2 regions of the Streptomyces sp. NPDC059906 genome follow, and region 1 is predicted to be linked to the other one. Evidence: riboswitches for the same ligand, from Rfam matches in the RefSeq annotation. Region 1 holds a riboswitch; the other holds the start of a gene.

Region 1 (7,578 bases):
GGCGGGTCAGCCCTCGACGGCGGGGGTCAGCCCTTGAAGCGGGGGAAGGCGCTGCGGCCGGCGTACACCGCGGCGTCGTCGAGGATCTCCTCGATGCGCAGCAGCTGGTTGTACTTGGCGACGCGCTCGGAGCGGGCCGGGGCGCCGGTCTTGATCTGGCCGCAGTTGGTGGCGACGGCCAGGTCGGCGATGGTGACGTCCTCGGTCTCGCCGGAGCGGTGGGACATCATGCACTTGAAGCCGTTGCGCTGGGCCAGCTCGACGGCGTCCAGGGTCTCGGTCAGCGAACCGATCTGGTTGACCTTGACGAGCAGGGCGTTGGCCGAGTTCTCCTCGATGCCGCGGGCCAGACGCTCCGGGTTGGTGACGAACAGGTCGTCGCCGACCAGCTGGACCTTGTCACCGAGCTTGGCGGTGATGGTGTTCCAGCCGTCCCAGTCGTCCTCGAACAGCGGGTCCTCGATGGAGACCAGCGGGTACGCCTCGACCAGCTCGGCGTAGTACTCGGTCATCTCGGCGGCCGTGCGGGTCTTGCCCTCGAAGGCGTAGGAGCCGTCCTTGTAGAACTCGGACGCGGCGACGTCGAGCGCGAGGGCGATCTGCTCGCCGGGGGTGTAGCCGGCCTCCTTGATCGCCTCGAGGATGAGGTCGAGGGCCTCGCGGTTGGAGCCCAGGTTCGGGGCGAAGCCGCCCTCGTCGCCGAGGCCGGTGGCCAGGCCCTTGCTCTTCAGGACCTTCTTGAGGGTGTGGTAGACCTCGGCGCCCCAGCGCAGCGCCTCGGAGAAGGACTCCGCGCCGATCGGGGCGATCATGAACTCCTGGATGTCCACGTTGGAGTCGGCGTGCGAGCCGCCGTTCAGGATGTTCATCATCGGCACCGGCAGCAGGTGCGCGTTCGGGCCGCCCAGGTAGCGGAAGAGCGGCAGGTCGCTGGCCTCGGAGGCGGCGTGCGCGACGGCGAGGGAGACGCCGAGGATGGCGTTGGCGCCGAGCGAGCCCTTGTTGTCGGTGGCGTCCAGGTCGAACATGGCCTGGTCGATCAGGCGCTGCTCGGTGGCGTCGTAGCCGACCAGCTCCGGGCCGATCTGCTCGATGACGGCCAGCACGGCCTTCTCGACGCCCTTGCCGAGGTAACGGCTCGGGTCGCCGTCACGCAGTTCGATGGCCTCGAAGGCACCGGTGGAGGCGCCGGACGGAACGGCGGCACGACCCGTGCTGCCGTCGTCGAGGCCGACCTCGACCTCGACCGTGGGGTTGCCTCGGGAGTCCAGGATTTCCCGGGCTACGACGACGTCGATGGACGGCACGAGCATCTCCTTCTTCAATGTGACGCTTCACTGTGACGCTTCACTGTGACGCTTCGGTCTGCCGCGGTCCCTCGGGGCCGCGACGGCTCTGCGGGACCGAGCCTAACCGGCTCCGGGCGATCGGCCAGCCGATCGCCCACCCGCTGGACAGAACCGAGAGTAAATTGTTTCCGAACGGAACAAAGGCGGAACATGAAAAGTCCCGCCCCGGTGCGTACGGGGGAACACGCACCGGGGCGGGAGTCGCGGGGCCGCCGCCCCTTACTTCAGGTGCAGCTGCTGACCCGGGTAGATCAGGTCGGCGTCGTCGACGATGTCGTCGTTCAGCTTGAACAGCTTCGCCCAGCCGCCCTTGACGTCGTGCTCCTCGGCGATCGAGCTGAGGGTGTCGCCCTTGACGACCTTGTACTCGCCGTCGCCCTTCTCGACCTTCTTGCCGGTCGGGGTGGTGACGGTCTTCTTGGCGGGCTTCTCGGCCTTCGGCTCGGCGGCCGGACGCTCGGAGGAGCGGGAGGCCTTCTGCTCGGTGGAGCGCTCGGCGGTGGAGCCGCCGCTCTGGCTCTGCGAGCTCTCGGAGCTGCCGGAGCCGCTGTCCTCGGAGCCGCCACCGGTGTAGGCGGCGCCCGACAGGCCGGTGCCGCAGACCGGCCAGGCACCCTTGCCCTGGCCCGCGAGCACCTTCTCGGCGATCTCGATCTGCTGGGACTTGCTCGCCTGGTCGGCGCTGGAGGCGTACTGCGTACCGCCGTAGGCGGCCCAGGTGGAGGCGGAGAACTGCAGACCGCCGTAGTAACCGTTGCCGGTGTTGATGGACCAGTTGCCGCCGGACTCGCACTGGGCGACGGCGTCCCACTCGGACGCGGTGGCGGCGGAGGCGTTGCCGGCCGCCATCAGCGGGGCGGCGACGGCGGCACCGGTGACGCCGGCGACGGCGATGACACGGGTGGCCTTGGACGGGCGACGGTGCTTGCCCTTGCCGGAAAACAGCATGGTTGATCCCCTCACCGACGCCTGCGAGGTGAGCTGTCGGGTTCGGGCCGGTTGAGTTGCCCGGCCGGGTTCCTCCCGGAACTCGGCTTCACCCCTAGCCGCTCCGGCTCAACTGCCCGGTGCGGCACTTACCTTGGGTCCCCCGCTCCTGCCTGCGGCGCTTGACGCGACGACTGTTCCCGTACGGCCGCTGGCAGGATTCGGCGTTGCGGCTGTCGGGGCCCGCGGTGGCGAGCGGTCATGACCGTAGACACGCGCTCCGCGGATTTTCAAAGACGATCACGGCTTCTGAGACCTATCTCTCACGAGATCCAAAAGGGACATACGGTCTCTAACCGTGACGCGAACTCCCCCTACTTTTCGCCCGATTCGCCCGTGACCGTGAGCGTCTGACCGGGCAGGATGTGGTCGGGGTCGGCGCCGACGACGGTCTCGTTGTCGGCGTAGAGCGCGTGCCACCCGCCGTCGATGTCAAGGGAGTCGGCGATGGCCCAGAGACTGTCGCCGGTGCGTACGACGTAACGCCCGTCCCCGGCCGCTGGCTCGTCACCGTCGCGCGAGGCATGCCGGCCCGACGTCGGGTCCGTACGGCCCTCTCCCGTCGCGTCCTCGTCCGCGCTGCCGCCGCGGTGCTTGCCGGAACCGGACGAGCCCTCGGCGCCCTGCGGTTCGGCACTGCCGGAGGGGTCGGATTCGACGGAAGTGTCCGGCTTGGCGGATTGGTCCGCACCGTCGGACGAGTCGCCCGACACGCCGCTCGAACCGTCGGACGGGGCGTCAGACGACGAAGAGGAGGGCGACGAAGAGGCCGAAGAAGACGGCGAAGGGGACGAAGAGGACGCTCCGGACGTCGACTCCGACGTCTCGGACGAGCCGGTCGAGCCGGACGACTCGGATGACTCGGATGACTGGGACGACTCGGGCGTTTCGGTGGTCGCGGGCGATTCGGACGACTTGGTGGTGTCCTGCTCCCCCGAGGTGTCGGAACCTTCCGACGCCCCGTCACCGGCCGTGCCGGAACCATCGCCCGTGGCCCCGGAGTCGTTGCCCAGGCCGGCGAGCAGACCGCAGGTCGGCCAGGCGGCGATGCCCTGGTCCGCGTGTATCTTCTCGGCGATTCTTATCTGCTGGGAGCGACTGGCCTGGTCGGCGCTGGGGGCGTAGTCCAGACCGCCGTACTGCTCCCAGGCCTCCTGGGACAGCTGCAGGCCGCCGTAGTACCCGTTGCCGCTGTTCTGGCTCCAGGCGCCGCCGGTCTCGCACTCGGCGACCTGGTCCCAGTTCGCGGAGTCGGCCGCGTGGGCGCCGGTGGCGCCGAGCAGCGGGATCGCGATGGCGGAGCCGGTCACTCCGGCGGCGACGACCAGTGCGGGTGCCTGGCGGGGGCGGCGGTGACGACCGTTCCCGGAGAGCATGCGACGACCTTTCACGAGACGACGGGGACCGCGCGGCGGATGACGCTCTACACCACGCTGATCCGTGAACGTATAGGGAGATCATCGCTTGTCACAAGTTCATGCCGCGCAGATCACGTGAAGATCACAGAGGTGAGCGCGTGTCACTTTTGCGTCGGCGACGGACCGTTGCCGGCCGATGACGCGAGCGGTGTGAACGAGACGGGCAAGGTGCGCAGACCTCGCATGATGAGGCCGCCGCGCCACCGGAGTTCGGCCGGGTCGGCGGCGAGGCGGAGGTCCGGCAGCCGGGTCAGCAGCGTGGCCAGCGCCGTCTGCCCCTCCAGCCGGGCCAGCGGGGCGCCTAGGCAGTAGTGGATGCCGTGGCCGTACCCGAGGTGCTGGCTGTCGCGGCGGGCGAGGTCCAGGGTGTCCGGGTCGGTGAACCGCTCGGGGTCCCGGTCGGCGGCGGCCAGGACGACGAGGACCGGGTCGCCGGCCGCGACGTCCTGGCCGCCGATGGTCAGCGGCCGGGTGGCGAAGCGCCAGGTGGCCAGCTCCACCGGGCCGTCGTAGCGCAGGAGTTCCTCGACGCCGGTCTCCAGCAGGCCGCGCTCCCCGGCGGCGAGGGAGGTCTGCAGGCGCTCCCGCTGCCCGGGGTGGGTGAGCAGCGCGTAGAGGCCGTTGCCGACCAAGTTGACCGTGGTCTCAAAGCCTGCGAAGAGCAGGATGAAGGCCATGGCCGCGGCCTCGTTCTCGGTGAGGTGCTCGCCGTGGTCGGAGGCGCGGATCAGACCGGAGATGAGGTCCTCGCCGGGGGCGGGCTCGGGCGGCAGTGCGGCGCGCTTGCGGTGGATGAGGTCGGCGAGGTAGCCGCGCATCTTCTTCACCGACCGGGCGACGCCGCCCCGCGGGCCCCCTTGGTGACGGATCATCATGCCCGCCCAGTCCCGGAAGTCGTCCTGGTCCTCGCGGGGGACGCCGAGCAGGTCGCAGATGGCGTAGATGGGCAGCGGGAAGGCGAACTCGTGGATCAGGTCGGCGGAGCCGGTGGCGGCGAACCGGTCGATGAGGCCGTCGGCCAGCTCCTGCACCCGGGGCGCGAACTCGGCCACGCGGCGCGGCGTGAACGCCTTGCTGACCAGCCGTCGCAGCCTGGTGTGGTCGGGCGGGTCGATGTTGAGCAGATGAGTCATCAGCTCGGCCTTGCGCTCCCCCGGGATGCCGGTCTTGCCCTTGGCGTGCGCGGGCTCGGCGTGGTGGGCCGGGTTCTTGGACAGCCGCGGGTCGGCGAGCGCCTCTTTCGCGTCGGCGTACCGGGTGACCAGCCACGCCTCCACTCCGCTGGGCAGCCGGGTGCGGTGCACGGGGGCGTGCTCGCGCAGCCAGGCGTAGGCGGGGTAGGGGTCGGTGGCGAACTCCCAGGTGAACAGCTCGGGTGCGGGGCCGGAGGCGGGGCCGGGGACGGATGGGCGACCGGTCATCCCTCGACCGCCCGGATCGCGTCCCGGTAGGCGCGGGCCGCCGCTCTCAGGGCCGCCTCGGGGTCGGTGCCCTCGGACTCGGCGCGGGCGGCGAGGGCGAGCAGGTCGTAGCCGATGCCCTCGCCGGCGGGCAGCGGGACGTCGAGGCCCGCGGTGCGGACGCGGGAGTGGAGCTTGGCGGCGAGGGCCAGGCCGGGCTGGCCGAGGGGGACGCCCTCGGTGACCGAGGTGCGCTGCTTCTCGGCGGCCTTGGTGCGCAGCCAGTGCTCCCGGACCTCCTCGGGGGTGTCGGCCCTCTCGTCGCCGAAGACGTGCGGGTGGCGGTGGACGAGCTTGTCGACGATGGTGCCGGCCACGTCGTCCACGGAGAACGGGGCGTCGGGGTCCTCCTCGGCGATGCGGGCGTGGAAGACGACCTGGAGGAGCACGTCGCCCAGTTCCTCGCGCAGTTCGTCGCGGTCGCCGTCCTCGATGGCCTCGACGAGTTCGTAGGCCTCCTCGATGGCGTACTTGGCCAGGCCCTTGTGGGTGCGCTGCGAGGACCAGGGGCATGCGAGGCGGATGCGGTCCATGACCTGGACGAGGTCGAGGAGGCGGGCGCCCGGGAGGTCGTAGGAGGCGGGGAGCAGCTCGAGGTCGGGCATCCGGACCCGTCCGGAACCGGCGAGACGGGCCAGTGAGTCGGTGAGCGCGGGCTCGCCCTCGCCGGTCGCGACGACCACCGCCGTGCGGCCGCCGGCGCAGGCGTCCACCAGTTCCTCGGCGGCCATCGCCGCCTCCTCCACCCGTATCCCCGCCTCGCGCAGATAGGGCAGCTGGGGGTGGGCTCCGTCGGCGCACAGGACGCGGTCGGCGGTGCGCAGGGCCTGCCAGGCGGGCCAGGACAGCAGGCCGGGGGCGACGCGGTGGCTGGTGGTGAGCAGGACGATGCGGCCCTGGTCGGGGGCGGTCGGGCCGGCGGTGGTTGCGTTCACTCCTCGAACCTAACGCACACCGCCGACGGCCCCCCGAGTTGTCCACAGGGGGCCGTATCGCCGCTGTTCAGGGGTGCTACGCCGGCTGCTGGGACCCCGCCGCCGTGATCTCCCGCACCCACGGTGTCCGGGTGTCGACGCGGCTGCTCTTCTGGACGTCCCAGGCGCCGTAGCGCGGGTTGAGGTCGACGTCGAGCTTCTTGGAGGCCTCGGACAGGGCCTGCCAGAACTCGGGGCGGCTGGTGTCGGTGCCGAGGCTCTGGGCGAGCTTCTGGGCCTCGATCTGGACGAGGAGGTTGTCGTCGAGGCGGTCGGGGGCGACGCCGTACTGCTGGAGCCAGACCGTCTCCAGCTGCTCGGGGCCCCCGGCCTGCTTCTCCAGCTCGCCGCGCATGTCCTGCACTTCCTTGCGGCTGACGCTCACCCCGGCGTCCTGGGCGGCGCGGTGCAGGACCCGGTCGAGGACCATGCCGTGCAGGGTGTCGCGGGTGAGGGTGCCGGTGCGGGCGACGACCTGCTGGTACTGGGTGTCGTCCGGCACGGCGGCGCGCTGGGCCTCGCGCACCTCGTCCACGCGGTTCTCCAGCTGGGCGACGGTGATCCGCTGGTCGCCGACGACGGCCGCCGCGCCCGGATGCGCGTCGTTGCCGCAGGCGGCGAGCAGGGGTGCCGCGGCGGCGATCGCGGCGGTGAGGAGGAGCGCGGAGCGACGGCGGCGGTGCAAGGGAACCTCCCGTTGGAGATTGTGCGACGGTGCACAAAGTCTTGCGATGATCGATGTTAGGCAGTGGCCCGGCTCTGGCCAACCCATTGGACCAACGATTCATCAGGACTTCGGGCACCGCCTCGCGCCCGGTCCGCGTGGCGGCGGTGGTCAGCCGTGCATCCGGCCCAGCCACTGGAGCGTGCGCCGGATGTCGGCCGCGAGCGGATGGCCGGGGCCGTGGACGCGCTCCACGTCGTGCAGCAGCCGGGCCAGCGTGTCGTGGGCGGCGGCGCGGTCGCCGAGGGCGAGCAGGAGGTGGCCGATGCGGCGGCGGACGTCGTGGGCGAGGTCGGGGTCGCCGGCGACGTACTGGTTCTCGTAGTACGGCAGCAGCGCCCGGTACTCGGCGAGGGCGGCGGCCGGTTCGCCGAGCTGTTCCAGGCACTGGGCCGCGTCGTAGCGGTGGCGCAGGCACTGCGGGTCGGCCTGGCCGGCCTCGGCGGCGCGTTCGTCGGCGAGGCGGCGCAGTTCGGGCAGGGCGCGCCGGTACTGGCCGTCGTCCATGAGGGTCGCCGCGTACTGCCTGCGCAGGGTGCGCACGACCGGGGAGCGTTCGCCGTGCTGTTCGGCGGTGGCGGGCAGGATCGCGCCGAGGACGTCGACGGCCTGGGTGATGCGGCCCTCGCCGAGGAGGCGCTTGACGTCGTCGACGGCGCGGGCGAC
Region 2 (7,578 bases), on a different contig from region 1:
CCTCCTCACCGACTTCGGACAGATCCCCGAGCAGGACCGCAACTACGTCTGGCTCCTGTTCAACGACCCCGCACTGCGCGCCCTCTACGACGACTGGGAGACCGGAGCCCACGCCTGCGTGGCCTACCTCCGCATGCACACCGCACACCGCCCGGACGACCCCCGCCTCCAGGCCCTCGTGACACGGATGACACCGCACACCGACTTCCAGCACTGGTGGCAGGCGCGCGAAGTCGCCGTCCAAAGCACCGGCAACAAAATCTTCCACCACCCCGTCGCCGGCACCCTCACGCTCGACTGGGACACCCTGACCAGCACCAACGTCCCCGACCAGCACATCGTCATCTGGACCGCACCACCCGACAGCCCGTCCGAGCAAGCTCTCCGCCACCTGGCCACCACGACGGCGGTTCGATTCGATTCGGTGAGACATCTCTGAATGCCGGGAGACCGTTCCCATCAGCTCGGCGAGACCATGCACCGGCTCCATGGAACCGCAGCCCTGGACGAATCTGGGCCGCGCTCCGCGCGGGGCGCTCCGTCCGAGGTTCGCAGCAGACGACGCCGTTCGTCAGCAGGGAGACGCTCCAGCATCTGGGCCATCTCCCCCATCTTGTCCCCGACCGGCCTCACCGCTCCCCCGCGAGGTCGAGATCACCCCTGCTCGTCCCGGCCACGCCTTCGACGATCCGGGGGCGCCGCCACGGATGCGCGATCGGACCCGACACCGCCCGCCACCACGCCTCCACCGGCAGCTCCCCCGCCGGCTCGAACGGCTCCCCCGGCCGCGGGAACGCCACCGCCTGGCCGACCTCCTCAGCCGCCTCCTTCGTCCACTCCCCCGGCTCCGCCCACGGGTGCGGCGCCAGGTTGAAGGTGCCCCAGTGGATCGGCAGCAGGGCGCCGTGCGGACGGCCGCCCTGGAGGTCGAGGTGGGCACGGACGCCCTCCTCGGGGGTCATGTGGATGTCCGGCCAGAACTCGGCGTACGCCCCCAGCTGGATCATCGTGGCGTCGAACGGGCCGTGCGCGGCGCCGATCTCGCGGAATCCGTCGAAATAGCCGGTGTCCCCGCTGTGGTACACGCGGTGTTCGGAACCGGCGACCACCCAGGACGCCCAGAGGGTGTGCTGGGTGTTGCGCAGCCCGCGCCCGCAGAAGTGCCGGGCCGGGGTGGCGGTGAGGGTGAGGCCGCCGACGCCCGTCGACTCGTGCCAGTCCAGCTCGCGCAGCCGGTCGGGGGAGACACCCCAGTGTTCGAGGTGGCCGCCGACGCCGAGCGGCACGGCGAACACGGTGTCCGTGCCGGCCAGCGCCTTGATGGTGGGCATGTCCAGGTGGTCGTAGTGGTCGTGGGAGATGACGACCACGTCGACCGGGCCCAGGGCGGCAAGTGGCAGCGGGACCGGATGCAGGCGCTTGGGGCCGGCGAAGGGGAAGGGGGAGCAGCGCTCGCCCCACACCGGGTCGAAGAGCACGCGCTGCCCGTCGATCTCGGCGAGCACGCTGGAGTGGCCCATCCAGGTCAGCCGGAGCCCGGTGGCGGGCGGCCGGGCGAGGTCGGCCAGGGTGGTGGCGTGCACCGGGACCGGACCCTGCGGGGACCGGCGCAGCCGCGCCTCCTTGTTGAAGTAGATCTTGGCGAATTCGGCGGCCGATCCGGAGGGCCGGGTCCGTGCCGTGCCCCCGGGGTTCTGGAAGACGCCGTCGCTGAAGTGCGGCGATCTGCGGATGCGCGCCATGCGCTCACCGCTCGGGTCGGCGCCGAAGGCCGCGGGCCGGGGCACGCTGAACCCGGGACTCGGGGAACGGAAAGCGGCCACGGTACCTCCAGGTGGAGTGGTTCAGGCTCTCATTATGGTCGTCTCGTCCTACGCACCTCGAACGACGGATGTGACATCCGTGTTCCCCCGGTCCGTCGCGACCGGGAAGGGCGTCGGCGCACGTCCCGGCGCCTGTATAGGGTGACGTGCGTGGGGAGAGTGCGGTTGAGCGTGGCGGAGCGGCGCGAGGAGCTGCTGGGCGCCGCCATCGAGCAGATATCGGCGCGGGGCGTGGCGGCGTTGCGGATCGCCGACGTGGCCGCGGCGCTCGGCGTCAGCAACGCCCTGGTGCTCTACCACTTCTCCACGAAGGAGCGCCTGGTCGCCGCCGCGTTCACGCATGCCGCCGAGGACGACCTCGCCCGTCTGCGGGGGCTGCTCGCCCGTCGCACGTCGGCGCTGCGCCGGCTGCGGGCGGCCGTGCGGTGGTACGCGCCGACCGGGCCGGCCAAGGGCTGGCGGCTGTGGATCGAGGGCTGGGCGGCGGCGCCGCGCGAGCCCGCGCTGCGGGAGGTCACGCGCGAGCTGGACCGCCAGTGGAAGGCGGCGATCGCCGAGGTCATCGCCGAGGGCGTGGCCGCCGGTGAGTTCTCCTGCCCCGAGCCGGACGCCGCTGCCCTGCGGCTGACGGCGTTGCTGGACGGGCTGGCCGTGCAGCTCACCTCGTACACGGGCACGGTGTCGCGGGCCCGGGCGCAGGAGTGGGTGGACGACGCCCTGGCCCGGGAACTGGGCCTGGAGCGGGCGGCGTTGACACCGACGCGGCGCTAGCACCCAACGGGGCACCGGCCCGTCGGTGCACCGGCCCGTCGGACGCCGGCCGCCGGGACACCACCGACCCCCGTCCGCGTCAGGCCACCGACGCGATCCACGTCTTGATGTCGTCCGGCGACAGCGTCCCCTTGGCCGTCACGTGGTCGCCCGACGACTCGCCCCGCAGCCTGCGCCCGATCCACGGCACCAGGTACTCGCGCGCCCAGTGCACGTCGTCGCGCCGGACGTCGAGCGTGCCGCGCGGCGGCAGGGGCGGCCAGGGCTGGTCCGGGTCGGCCGGAACGCGCAGGCCCAGGGCCTGCCCCGCGCGCAGCGCCACCCGGGTGTGACCCTCCGGCGACAGGTGCAGCCGGTCGGCGTCCCACGCCCTGCGGTCCTGGACGCTCCGCAGCGACCACAGGTCGAGCACCGGGCAGCCGTAGCGGTCGGCGACGGCGCGGACGTGCCCGTTGTACGTGGCGATCTTGCCGCGCAGGTGCTTGAGGACCGGCACCCCACGGGTGTCGAACCCGGTGGTCACCAGGACGGTTCCGGCCGCGGCGGTCAGCGCGGCCACCGCCAGCTCGAACCGCTCGGCGACCTCGTCGGGATCGGTGCCGGGCCGGATGATGTCGTTGCCGCCCGCCGCGAACGAGACGAGGTCCGGCGCGAGTCCGACGACCCGCGGTACCTGCTCCGCCACGATCTGGTCGAGGAGCCTGCCGCGCACGGCGAGGTTCGTGTACGTGAAGTCGCCCTCGGGGCGCCGGTCCGCGAGCAGTACGGCCAGCCGGTCGGCCCAGCCGACGAACGCCCCGTCGGGGCCGGGGTCGCCGACGCCCTCGGTGAAGCTGTCCCCCACCGCCACGTACGACCCGATCACTGCTCTGCTGTCACTCTTCGAATCGTCTGCCACATCGGCCCATGATTCACCTTGGAATGTGACCTACGCGACCGTAGGGCGGGATTGACGGGCGGTGAGAAAGGCCACGCCTAAAGTATTCGTCAATTCCGGAATACGCGAGGGCCCTGCACGGCGCGCACACCGGGGTCCGGACACGCCGAAGGCCGGACCCGGGGATCGGGGTCCGGCCTTCGGGGCGCGGGGGCCGCGCGGAACCGGTCGTCAGACGGAGACGCCGTGCGAGCGCAGGAATGCCAGCGGGTCGATGTCCGAGCCGTAGTCCGGCGTGGTGCGGATCTCGAAGTGCAGGTGCGGGCCGGTCACGTTGCCGGTGGCACCCGAGAGGCCGACCTGCTGACCCGCCGTCACCGACTGACCGGCGGAGACGGAGAGCGAGGAGAGGTGAGCGTACTGGGCGTAGTGGCCGTCGGCGAGCTGGATGACGACCTGGTTGCCGTACGCGCCGCCCCAGCCGGCGGAGACGACGGTGCCCGCGCCGACGGCCTTGAGGGAGGTGCCGGTCGGGACGACGAAGTCGGTGCCGGTGTGGTAGCCGCTGGACCACATGCTGCCGGACTGGTGGTACGGGGTGCCGACGGTGCCGCCCGCGACGGGGGAGGTGTAGCCGCTGGTGGTGCCCGTGGACTGGCTGCCGGTGTCCGAGGAGGAGGCCTTCTCGGCGTCCGCCGACTTCTGGGCCGGCTTCGCGGCGGCGGACTTCTCGGCGGGCTTCTCGGCGGGCTTCTCGGCGGACTTCTGCGCGGGCTTCTGCGACTGCGCGGAGGACGGCGCCGACGACTTGGCGGCCTGGCCGCCGATCGAGAGCTTCAGGCCGGGGTGGATCAGCGACGGGTCGGAACCGACGGCCTCGCGGTTGTCCGTGTAGAGCTTCTTCCAGCCGCCGTCGACGTCCTGCTCGTCGGCGATCTTCGAAAGGTAGTCGCCGCTCTTCACGGTGTAGGTGCGCGAGTCGGAGTTCTTCTCGGCGGCGGCCTTCTTGGCCGAGGCCGGAACGGACTGCGCGGCCTGCTCGGAAACGGAGTGCGCGGGAGCGGCGTTGGCGGCGGCGGCACCCATCAGCGGGAGCGCGAGCGCGGCGCCGCCGGTTCCGGCGACGGCGATGGTGCGGGTCAGGCGCATGGCCCTGGTACGGCGGTGCTTACCCTTCGCGGGCATGGCGAATTCCTCTCCGGCGCCTGCGAGGTGAGCTGTCGGGTGCGGGCTGGAGATGCCCGGCCGCGCAGAACGCGGCTTTACCCCAAGCCGTTCCGGGAACCGGAACAGGCAGTTCTACCTGTGGGTCCCCCGCTCCTGCCGTGTACGGGTGGTCGATGAGTGCGGGCTCCGGTCGGCGGCAGGATTAGGCGTCCGTCCGGATCGGTGGTGAACGTAAGGGACCAAGACGCACACGGACAAGCGAGGGGTTCCCCCGGCGGGTGTTCCGATTGATCCTTTACGGGAATATCCGGTAACCCTGCGTCGATTTCCGCCGCGCGCTTTTGCCTAAAGCCCCTTGAGAAACAGTTGAATTACGTGAACATGACGGGCAACGCACGGTCACGGATATGACGCTGCTCACGCGCCTCGCATTCACCTTCCGCCATTTCAGGGCCAGTTGCTATTAAGGCACCAATTCGGACAGAAGGCTCTTATCGGCTCGGAATATCCCTCGGGGCGCCATTTCGCGCCCAGGTGATGCCGTATCGTCTGGTGGAGCCCGTCGGCGAGCAGCGGCGGCGGGGCGGAGTGGGAGGAGCCCCCGTGACGCAGCAGGTCCCGTCGACCGAACCCGAGCTGACCGGTGTGCGCAACTTCCGGGACGTGGGCGGACTGCCCACCGTGGACGGGCGGCGGGTGCGGCAGGGGGTGCTGTTCCGCAGCGGTCACCTGGCTCACGCCACCGGGGAGGACGCCGCGTTCCTGGCCTCGCTGGGCCTGCACACGATCTTCGACTTCCGCAACGCGGCCGACCAGAAGCTCGAGGGCCCGGACGTCGACCTGCCGGGCGTGCGCAATGTGAACCTGCCGCTGAGCGACCCGGCCGACGGCGCCGAGTTCTGGAAGATGGTCCGTGACGGCGACCTCGACCAGCTGCGCGAGATCCTGGCCGACGGCAAGGGCGCGGACCGGATGATCGGCTCCTACCGCGCGATCGTCACGGAGCGCACTGCGGAGCACTCCCGCATCCTGCACGCGCTCGCCGAGGACAGCGTCCCGGCCCTGATGCACTGCGCCGCCGGAAAGGACCGCGCGGGCCTGTCGATCGCCGTCACCCTGCTCGCCCTGGGCGTCGAGCGCGAGGCCGTCGTCGAGGACTACCTGAAGTCGAACGCCGCGCACCGCCGCTACAAGGTGCGCCGCAGCGGTTCCGCGGCCTCGGCCTACTCCCCCGAGGTCATGGAGCTGCTCAGTCCCCTGTTCGACGCGCGCGCCGAGTACCTGGCGGCGGCCTTCGAGACCGTCGAGGAGACCTGGGGCGGCGTCGACGCCTACCTGGAGCAGGGCCTGCGGCTCACTGCCGGGACCCGGGAGCGGCTGCGCGAGCGGATGCTGGACTGAGCCACCCGCCCGCGGACGGCGCTACTTGGCGCCCACCTCGAACAGCAGGTAGAGGAAGCCGCCGAAGACGTGCCCCAGGGCGATGTAGATGATCAGTCGCACCCACAGGGCGCGCGGGAGCTTCTCCTCCGTGGCACTCATGGCGTCTCTCCGGGGGTCGGGCCGAGGCACAGGGCGGCCGTCGGGCTCTGCAGCAGGGTGTGTACGAACAGCAGCTCGACCCCGTCGGGGTCCTGCGCGGCGATCCGGTGCGGGGTCATCGAGTCGAAGTGGGCGCTGTCCCCCGCGGTGAGCCGGTGCTCGGTGTCCCCGAGGCGCAGTCGCAGCCGGCCCCGCAGGACGTGCAGCCACTCCTCACCGGGGTGCACCCGCACCACGTCGCCCTGGGAGCCGTACGGAACCTGGACGCGCAGGGCCTGCATGCCGCGGCCCGGCGCTCCGGCCCGCCAGTACGTCCAGCCGCCCGCGGCGGTGGGTTCCATGCCGGCGGCGCGCACGACGGCGTCCCGGTCCGCGGCCGTCTCCCCCAGCAGCTCGGCGACGGTCGTACCGTAGACCCGGGCGAGGGAGAGCAGCATCGGCAGCGAGGGCTGGCGCTGCCCGGTCTCCAGGCGGGAGAGGTGGGCGGGCGAGAGCCCTGCGTCGCGGGCCGCGGCCTCCAGGGTGAGGGCGGCCCGCCGCCGCAGCTCACGCAGCTGGGGCGCGACGGCGGCGACCGCCCCCTCGGCGGGGCCGGTCTCGGAGGAGCTCATGGCTCCATTCAGCCCGAGTCTTGCCCGTCAGGCAAACTTCTTGCCTCAGAGGCAAAAAGTTTGCTGCGCACGCTCAGCGGTTGGCCACCGCCTGCTTGACAAGGATCTTCCCGAAGTCCCACATCAGGCCACCGCCATTGTGCGCGTCCTCCATCACCTCCGTGAAGGCGTCGACGAACCGGTCGGCGTCGTCGGTGTCGACGATCAGCGGCGGGATCAGCTTGATCACTTCCAGGTGGTCGCCGGACACCTGGGTCAGGATCCGGTGCCGTTGCAGCAGCGGCACGACCACCATCTGCGCGAACAGTCCCTTCCGCGCCGCCTGCAGCATCGTCCAGCGGCTGCGCAGCTTCAGGGACCTGGGCCGGCCGAACTCGATGCCGATCATCAGTCCGCGGCCCCGGACGTCGGCGAGCAGCTCGTAGCGGTCCACCAGCTCCGCGAGCCGGGACTTCAGCCGCTCCCCCACCGCGGCGGCGTTCGCGACGATCTCCTCGTTCTCCATCACCGACAGCACCGCGAGTCCGGCGGCCATGGCCTGTGCGTTGGACCCGAAGCTGGCCGAGTGGACCTGTACGCGGTCCATCGAGGAGTACACCTTCTGGAAGATCCAGTCCTTGCCCAGGGTGGCCCCCACCGGCACGTATCCGCCGGACAGCGCCTTGGCCACGCAGACCAGGTCGGGCTCCACCCCGTCCGAGTGCTGGTAGGCGTAGAACTTGCCGGTCCGGCCGAGGCCCGTCTGCACCTCGTCGGCGATCAGCAGCGCCTTGTGCCGGTGCAGCAG

Evidence for each region. Region 1 has a riboswitch for cyclic di-AMP ahead of rpfA (resuscitation-promoting factor protein RpfA). Riboswitches for the same ligand answer to the same signal wherever they lie in the genome.
Region 2: another riboswitch for cyclic di-AMP. It lies ahead of ACFV9J_RS14945 (peptidoglycan DD-metalloendopeptidase family protein); the one in region 1 lies ahead of rpfA (resuscitation-promoting factor protein RpfA).

What each region holds. Positions count from the first base shown of each region.
Region 1 is NZ_JBHWKU010000027.1:10,692-18,269, reverse strand. Features, by position in the region: gene eno (phosphopyruvate hydratase) at 27-1,307, opposite strand; gene rpfA (resuscitation-promoting factor protein RpfA) at 1,569-2,297, opposite strand; cyclic di-AMP (ydaO/yuaA leader) riboswitch at 2,301-2,467, opposite strand; gene ACFV9J_RS30980 (transglycosylase family protein) at 2,651-3,712, opposite strand; gene ACFV9J_RS30975 (cytochrome P450) at 3,856-5,175, opposite strand; gene ACFV9J_RS30970 (nucleoside triphosphate pyrophosphohydrolase) at 5,172-6,149, opposite strand; gene ACFV9J_RS30965 (SurA N-terminal domain-containing protein) at 6,226-6,873, opposite strand; gene pkaE (serine/threonine protein kinase PkaE) at 7,024-7,578, opposite strand, start outside.
Region 2 is NZ_JBHWKU010000008.1:19,308-26,885, forward strand. Features, by position in the region: gene ACFV9J_RS14925 (helix-turn-helix domain-containing protein) at 1-439, shown strand, start outside; gene ACFV9J_RS14930 (MBL fold metallo-hydrolase) at 630-1,823, opposite strand; gene ACFV9J_RS14935 (TetR/AcrR family transcriptional regulator) at 1,974-2,594, shown strand; gene ACFV9J_RS14940 (SGNH/GDSL hydrolase family protein) at 2,674-3,459, opposite strand; gene ACFV9J_RS14945 (peptidoglycan DD-metalloendopeptidase family protein) at 3,703-4,656, opposite strand; cyclic di-AMP (ydaO/yuaA leader) riboswitch at 4,661-4,817, opposite strand; gene ACFV9J_RS14950 (tyrosine-protein phosphatase) at 5,242-6,039, shown strand; gene ACFV9J_RS14955 (DUF6126 family protein) at 6,061-6,180, opposite strand; gene ACFV9J_RS14960 (helix-turn-helix domain-containing protein) at 6,177-6,791, opposite strand; gene ACFV9J_RS14965 (aspartate aminotransferase family protein) at 6,865-7,578, opposite strand, start outside.